One region of the Mesorhizobium sp. NZP2234 genome, then DNA from elsewhere that is predicted to be linked to it. Evidence: predicted binding sites of a transcription regulator. Region 1 holds the regulator's gene; each other region holds the start of a gene.

Region 1 (2,267 bases):
GGATCATGGCCGAACACACAGTCGCAGCCTTCGACGAGGATCTCGGACAGATCAGCAGGCTGATCAGCGACATGGGCGATCTCGCCGGCTCGATGGTCGGCGGTGCCACCAAGGCGCTGTTGAATTCCGACAATGCGCTGGCACAGCGCGTGGTCTCCGACGACGCCATCATGGATGCACGCCAGCGCGAACTCGACGATCGCGCCATCACGCTGATCGCCAAGCGCCAGCCGATGGCCGACGATCTGCGCCATGTCGTCGGGTCGATCCGCATGGCCGGCGACCTCGAACGCATTGGCGACCTTGCCAAGAACATCGCCAAGCGCGTCGGCACCGTCGGTCTCGCCGCAACGCCGCGCGACCTGTCGCATTCCATCGACGCCATGGCGCAACTGGTGCTGATCCAGGTGCAGGGCGTGATCGAGGAGTATGCGGCGCGCGATGCCGCCGCGCTTGCGAAGCTGCGCGCCGACGACGAACGCATCGACGTCAAATACACGTCGGTGTTCCGCGAACTCCTGACCTACATGATGGAAGATCCGCGCAACATCACCGCTTGCACGCATCTGTTGTTCTGCGCCAAGAATCTCGAACGCATCGGCGACCATGTGACCAACATCGCCGAGAACGCGTACTATGTCCTGACCGGCACGCAACTGCCCGCCAACCGCCCCAAACAGGACGAGACGGCGATGTCGGCGCCGGCGGCTTGACGCAAGAGGTGACCAATCGATGATCGCGCCACGCATTATGGTGGTGGAGGATGAGGAGCCGCTGGGAGTGCTGCTCCGTTACAATCTTGAATCCGAAGGCTACCAGGTCGAGGTGGTGCCGCGCGGCGACGAGGCTGAAATCCGCCTGCAGGAGAACGTGCCCGACCTTCTGGTGCTCGACTGGATGGTGCCGGCGGTGTCCGGCATCGAACTCTGTCGGCGCCTGCGCATGCGGCCCGAGACCGAACGGCTGCCGATCATCATGCTGACGGCGCGCGGCGAGGAGAGCGACCGCGTGCGCGGCCTTTCGACCGGTGCTGACGACTATCTGGTCAAGCCGTTCTCGACGCCGGAATTCATGGCCCGCGTCAAGGCGCTGCTGCGCCGCGCCAAGCCGGAAGTGCTGTCCAGCGTGCTCAAGGTCGGCGACATCGTGCTCGACCGTGAATCGCACCGGGTCTACCGCAAGAAGAGCGAGATCCGGCTTGGGCCGACCGAATTCCGCCTTCTGGAATTCATGATGCGCCATCCCGGCCGCGTGTTCTCGCGCAGCCAACTGCTCGACAATGTCTGGGGTGAGACGATCTATATCGACGAGCGCACCGTGGATGTGCATGTCGGCCGCCTGCGCAAGGCGGTCAACAATGGCCGCATGCCCGACGTCATCCGCACCATCCGTGGGGCAGGCTACGCGATCCGTGAGGATTAGGTCCTTGGCGCGGAAGCGTTGACGGGTTGCATCCGCTCCCGGATAGAACGCATTTGGTGTTGGCTCAGAGCTTATGGCTTCGTCATCCCAGGGTCTCCGCGACGGAGCTTCGCTCCTGCTCCGCCCAGGGATGACGACCTCGAGGGGGCTCGGCCAATCTCCAGCGCTGATCTGTGGGATCGGCACAGGCGTTCGCTCAAGCCACATTCTTCCCAGCACTCCCTCTCGCCTGCACGCCCGGCGCGAAGATTTCCTGATCGACGAAGGTCAGTGCGCGCATGGCACAGCCCTCGCGGATCAGGGGCAGCTCGTTCGGTTCGGTGTCGAACGAAATCGATTTCGAGTGCTGGCCGCCAGCGGTCTGGGCGATCGCCTCGCGCAATGCCGGCTCGATCAGGTCGAAGGCGGCGGCGCTGACGCCGACCATGGCCACGGGGGCGGGATCGATCAGCGCGAACAGGCTGCCGAGGCCGTAACCCAGTGCTTCCCCGGCCTTGCGATAGGCTTCGCGCTCGGGCCCGGCCCGTTCACGTGCCGTGGCGGCGAGCGCCCGCATCTGCGCATCGCTGACATCGGCGACCGGCTCGGTGTCCTCGCCAAGCTGCCTGGCATTGCGCCAGATGGCGTAGTTGCCGGCATAAGCCTCGACGCACCCGCGCCGCCCGCATCGGCAGAGCGCGCCGCCTGGCCGATGGATCATGTGGCCGAACTCGCCGCCCGACGAATGGGTGCCGGTGAACAACTCGCCCTTCAGCACCAGGCCCATGCCGATGCCGTGCGACAAAAGGATGGCGATGAAGTCGTCGCGGTAGCGTTCGGGGTCGCGCCAGCGCAGCGCCACGGCC
Region 2 (2,267 bases), 3.3 Mb from region 1:
GGTTCGGTTCATAGGGGCCATGGTTCTGCAGGCTGACCGCGAAGAAGAACACCGGATCGTCACTTGCGTCGGCTTCCCGGATGATCTCATCCGTCATCGCCGCATCCGATGCCAGCGGTCCGCGCTTTTCCATGGGCGGCAGCGTCTCTTCCGACTTGAAATCGTTGAAGCCGAAATCGGCGTACACCGCGCCACGGTTCCAGAACCAGTTGGTGCCCGGATGGATGGCGCGCGCCCGGTAGCCCTCGCTCTTCAGGAAGGTCGCCATCGATGGTGTCGGCGTGCGCACATATTGCTGGTAGGGGATGCTGCCGGCCGGCAGGAAAGCGTTGGAAAAACCGGTCAGCGCCTCGAATTCGATATTTGCCGTCATGCCGCCGAATTCAGGCGAGAACATCGAACCGGAACGCAATGCCCGCACGGTGGGGATGGGATCCGGTGTGATGGTGACGCCGGGCAGCTTGGTCGGATCCCAGAAGGATTCGCTCATGACGACAATGATGTCTGGCCTTTCATCGGGCACCGAGGCCGTTATCTGCGGCCGGTCGATCGCCGCGATCGCCTTTTCCGTATAGCCCGGGGGTGCCGAGACATGGGCCATCGGCACGTTGAGCGCGAAGGCTAGTGCAAAGCCGTTGGAGGCGTAGTTTTCCTTCTGGTCCCACATGATCGGGATGATCTGCAGCCGATCCCTGGTCCATGAGAAGGTGGCATAGTCCATGATCGAGACGAAGAAGGCGAGCAGCGGCACCGCCAGCGTCAGCCGGGCAAGGCGACCCTTGTGGCTGAGCGCGGGAACCTTGCGGCGCCACTGCCGCCAGCCATAGACGAGCAGCGACAGGCCGGCGACGATGCCGACGACCATGGCGAGCGCGGTCATCGGCCGTTCACGCACCAGGAGCGGCAACAGGGCGAAGATCTGGCGGGCGTAGAGGAAATCCGTCGGGTAGAGCGGATCGCCGAGATAGTGCGACTTCTGGTGGCCGACAAAGGCCAGCGAGAGCGTCAATGGCGCGACGATCATCAGGCTCTGGTGGCTGCGGCCGAGCACGGCGTCGAGGCCGATCAGGATCAGCGCGAACACGACGATGGTCGTCCAGCCCGGCTTGAGCGGCTGCAGGAAGAAGAAGACGGTGCCGGCAAAGTCACCGCGCACGATCCATTCGATGGCGAACACCAGGATGGTTGAGATCGCCAGGCTGATCAATCCGTAACGGACAACCGGCCATCTCCGGCCCGGCAGATAGCCGGTGGACGGATCGTCTTCCAGGAACTGAGGCGCGGCTTTACCGGCGCGTTTCGAACTCTTTGCCACTTTAACTTCCCACCCGGCGACAACCCAAGTCACGCGATTGTCATATAATTGTCACGCAAAGCTAGCGCCTGTGGCGAAAATAAGAAGAGCCAGCGAACGATTCGTGAGCGGTTTTCATCAGGAGTGATCGCCAAAAACCCTTTCGGAACAGGCACTCGGCGCATGGTTCGGGTCTGGGCACGGGTCGAAGCGGGCTTGACTTGGCGGGCTGCCTTGCGCCACAGGCAGGAAAAATTCGCGTATCAGATAAGCACATCAGTCTTCGGGAGCCCTAGCATGGCCGTCGCATTCACCTTTCCGGGACAAGGCAGCCAGGCTGTCGGAATGGGCAAGGATCTTGCCGATGCCTTTCCGGAGGCGCGCAGGATCTTCCAGGAAGTCGACGACGCGCTCGGCGAAAACCTGTCGAAGCTGATCTGGGAAGGTCCGGAACAGACGTTGACGCTGACCGCCAATGCGCAGCCGGCACTGATGGCGGTTTCGCTGGCCGCCGTGAGGGCGCTGGAAGCGCGCGGTTTCTCGCTGAAGGGCAAGGTCGCCTATGTCGCCGGCCATTCGCTGGGCGAGTATTCGGCCCTTGCCGCCGCCGGCTTTGTTTCCGTCGCCGATGCCGCCCGCCTGCTGCGCATTCGTGGCAACGCCATGCAGGCGGCGGTGCCGGCCGGCGAGGGCGCCATGGCGGCGATCATCGGACTCGAGCAGGAGGATGTCGAAGCCGCTTGCACCGAGGCCGCGCAAGGCTCCGGCAAGGTCTGTCAGATCGCCAATGACAATGGCGGCGGCCAGCTGGTCATCTCCGGCGCCAAGGCCGCGGTCGAGCTGGCGGCGAAACTGTGCACCGAAAAGGGCGCCAAGCGGGCGCTGATGCTGCAGGTCTCGGCGCCCTTCCATTCCGCCTTGATGGCGCCGGCGGCGAACGTCATGCGCGATGCGCTCGCCGGGGTGGCGAAGA
Region 3 (2,267 bases), 290 kb from region 1:
TCTTCAAGCCTCCATCGTCTTGATACGCGTCGTGCGCGGAAGGCAGGCTATGCCTTGCGATGTGGCGAGGATGATGTCGACGCCGCGCGGAAAGCGCTTGTTGTTCTGCTTCCACTGCTCGATGAAATGACGCGGCATCTGTGCCGGCGCGATCACGGCGCTGGTTTCGATGCCGGGGCCTTCAAGCAAGAGCGGCGCACCTGAAGCGAGGTCGCTGACCTGGAGGATCAGTGTGGTCGATCTGTCGGGATAATCTTGCGTGCCTTGCGCAAAGCCGTCGAGCGCCATCATCTCGGCCGGTGTTGCGACAAACGCGAAATGCGCGTCGGCCGGCGTGTTGGCGAGCGGCGCGCCGGTGTGGAAACCAAGCCAGGAGCCGATCGCGGAGGAGGTGTGAAGGGCCGGGTCGAGCCAGAGCGGCGTGTCGTTGTCGCACAGCGCCAGTGCCACCGCGCCTGACGTTGCCGAGAGCGGCGCCGGCGGACGGGCCAGGACAGGCAAAGCCTGCACGCTGCCTGGCCGCGCCATCGCATCCATGATTGCGCGGAACACGGTCTGGGCGTTGAACACCGGATCGGCGAAGCCGCCCTCGATCGATTGTGCTGCGATATCCATCAGTCCTCTCCGCGAACCATGGTGAAGAAATCCACCTTCGTTGCCGCCGTCTCGGCGCGGCGTTTTTCGTTGGCAGCGGCAAGCGCCGACCTCAGAGGCGCAATCAGCCTGGTCTCGACTTCGGCGCGGCTGGCAGGGTCCTGCCACAGCGCGTCGGCTATTGCCGCCAGCCTTGCCTTCTGCTTGTCGCGACCAAGCGCGTAGCAATGGCCGACCTGACCGGACGGCAACCGGACGGTGGCGCGGGTGACGGTCGCCTCGCCGACATTGAAGGGCGCACCGCCGCCGCCGATACGGCCGCGCAGCGTCACCAGGCCGGTCTCGGGGCCACGCAGCAGTTCGGCCTGCGAGGGCAGGCCGGCCTCGTTCCAGAGCCGGACGATGTCGTCGCCGCTCGATTGCGCCAAAGTCGCCATGGCGGCCTTGCGCTCGGCCTGGTCGCGGGCTTCCTGTCCTCGCATCAGCAGCATTCCTCTTTGCCAAATTTGTCTATTGATATAGACAACTATACAAATTATACATATTACCTAACGCGAGTCCATGACGCGTGGATGACAGGCGATGAAGGGCGGGGCAAATTCATGACCGGACGACAGGAAGCCGACAGTATCGAACGGCGCAGCGGCGTCTCGCTGTGGCGCCAGATTGCCGACAGGATCCTGCAGGCGATCGCCGCCGGGGATTTCGCCGAGAATGCCGCGCTGCCGCCGGAGGTGGCGCTCGCCGAGCGCTATGGCGTCAACCGTCACACGGTGCGCAGCGCCATATCAACGCTCGTGCAGGAAGGGGTGCTGCGGGCCGAGCAAGGGCGCGGCACCTTCGTCTTGTCGCGCAAGCGGCTGTCCTATCCGATCGGCGCGCGCACGCGCTTTTCAACAGGCCTGCAGGGGCAGACATCGGAACGGCATATCGTGCTGCTCGCTTCATCGGTCGAGCCCGCAAGCCAGCGTGTCGCCGAGGGTCTTGGGTTGGCCAGGGGTGCCGAGGTGATCCGGCTCGAGACACGCGGTGAAGCCGATGGACGGGCGGTGTCGCGTGCTGCCGGCTGGTTCGATGGCAGACGTTTCGCCGGCATCGACAGGGTGATGGCCGAGACCGGGTCTGTCACCGCGTCGCTGGCTCGTTTCGGGATAGACGATTATCTCCGGCAATCGACCGTGCTGTCGGCGCGCCATGCCGATGCCGCCGATCTTGCCGACCTGGACCTGCAACCGGGCGCTATCGTGCTGGTCACGGTGGCCGTCAACGTCACCCCGGACGGCCAGCCGATCCAGTTTTCCGAATCGCGGTTTCCGGCCGAGAGGGTGGAGTTGAAGCTGTCGGCGCTGTGAGTCGACGGCGGCGGGCTACCCCACCTCGATCATAGCCTTGATCAGGCCGGATTTCTCGTGCGCCCAGCGGGCGAGATCGCGCGGGGTGCCGCCGAGTGTGGTGCGGTGTGTGACGAGCTTGGCCAATGGCACGGCACCATTGCGGATCGAGGCAGCGACATGGTCGAAGTCGGCGCGCAAGGCGTTGCGGCTGCCGATCAGCGTCATTTCACGCTTGTGAAATTCAGGGTCGGAAAAGACGATGTCGTCCTTGACGACGCTGACCAGCACCAGCGTCCCGCCATGGGCGACATGGGCGAAGGCCGACTGCACCGATTGGGT

The links. Region 1 encodes PhoB, which activates phosphate uptake and scavenging genes when phosphate is short. Its sites were predicted from a motif close to TGTCATNNANCTGTCAT; they were not measured.
Region 2: EB230_RS24475 (LTA synthase family protein) is a predicted target of PhoB. The motif match lies at 1,354-1,370, and genes of this name have one in related genera.
Region 3: phnF (phosphonate metabolism transcriptional regulator PhnF) is a predicted target of PhoB. The motif match lies at 1,156-1,172, and genes of this name have one in related genera.

What each region holds. Positions count from the first base shown of each region.
Region 1 is NZ_CP033364.1:1,586,489-1,588,755, forward strand. Features, by position in the region: gene phoU (phosphate signaling complex protein PhoU) at 6-713, shown strand; gene phoB (phosphate regulon transcriptional regulator PhoB) at 733-1,422, shown strand; gene EB230_RS07790 (ROK family protein) at 1,619-2,267, opposite strand, start outside.
Region 2 is NZ_CP033364.1:4,931,647-4,933,913, reverse strand. Features, by position in the region: gene EB230_RS24475 (LTA synthase family protein) at 1-1,315, opposite strand, end outside; gene fabD (ACP S-malonyltransferase) at 1,592-2,267, shown strand, end outside.
Region 3 is NZ_CP033364.1:1,879,975-1,882,241, forward strand. Features, by position in the region: gene EB230_RS09215 (carbon-phosphorus lyase complex subunit PhnI) at 1-1, opposite strand, end outside; gene phnH (phosphonate C-P lyase system protein PhnH) at 4-615, opposite strand; gene phnG (phosphonate C-P lyase system protein PhnG) at 615-1,076, opposite strand; gene phnF (phosphonate metabolism transcriptional regulator PhnF) at 1,197-1,946, shown strand; gene EB230_RS09235 (zinc-binding alcohol dehydrogenase family protein) at 1,962-2,267, opposite strand, start outside.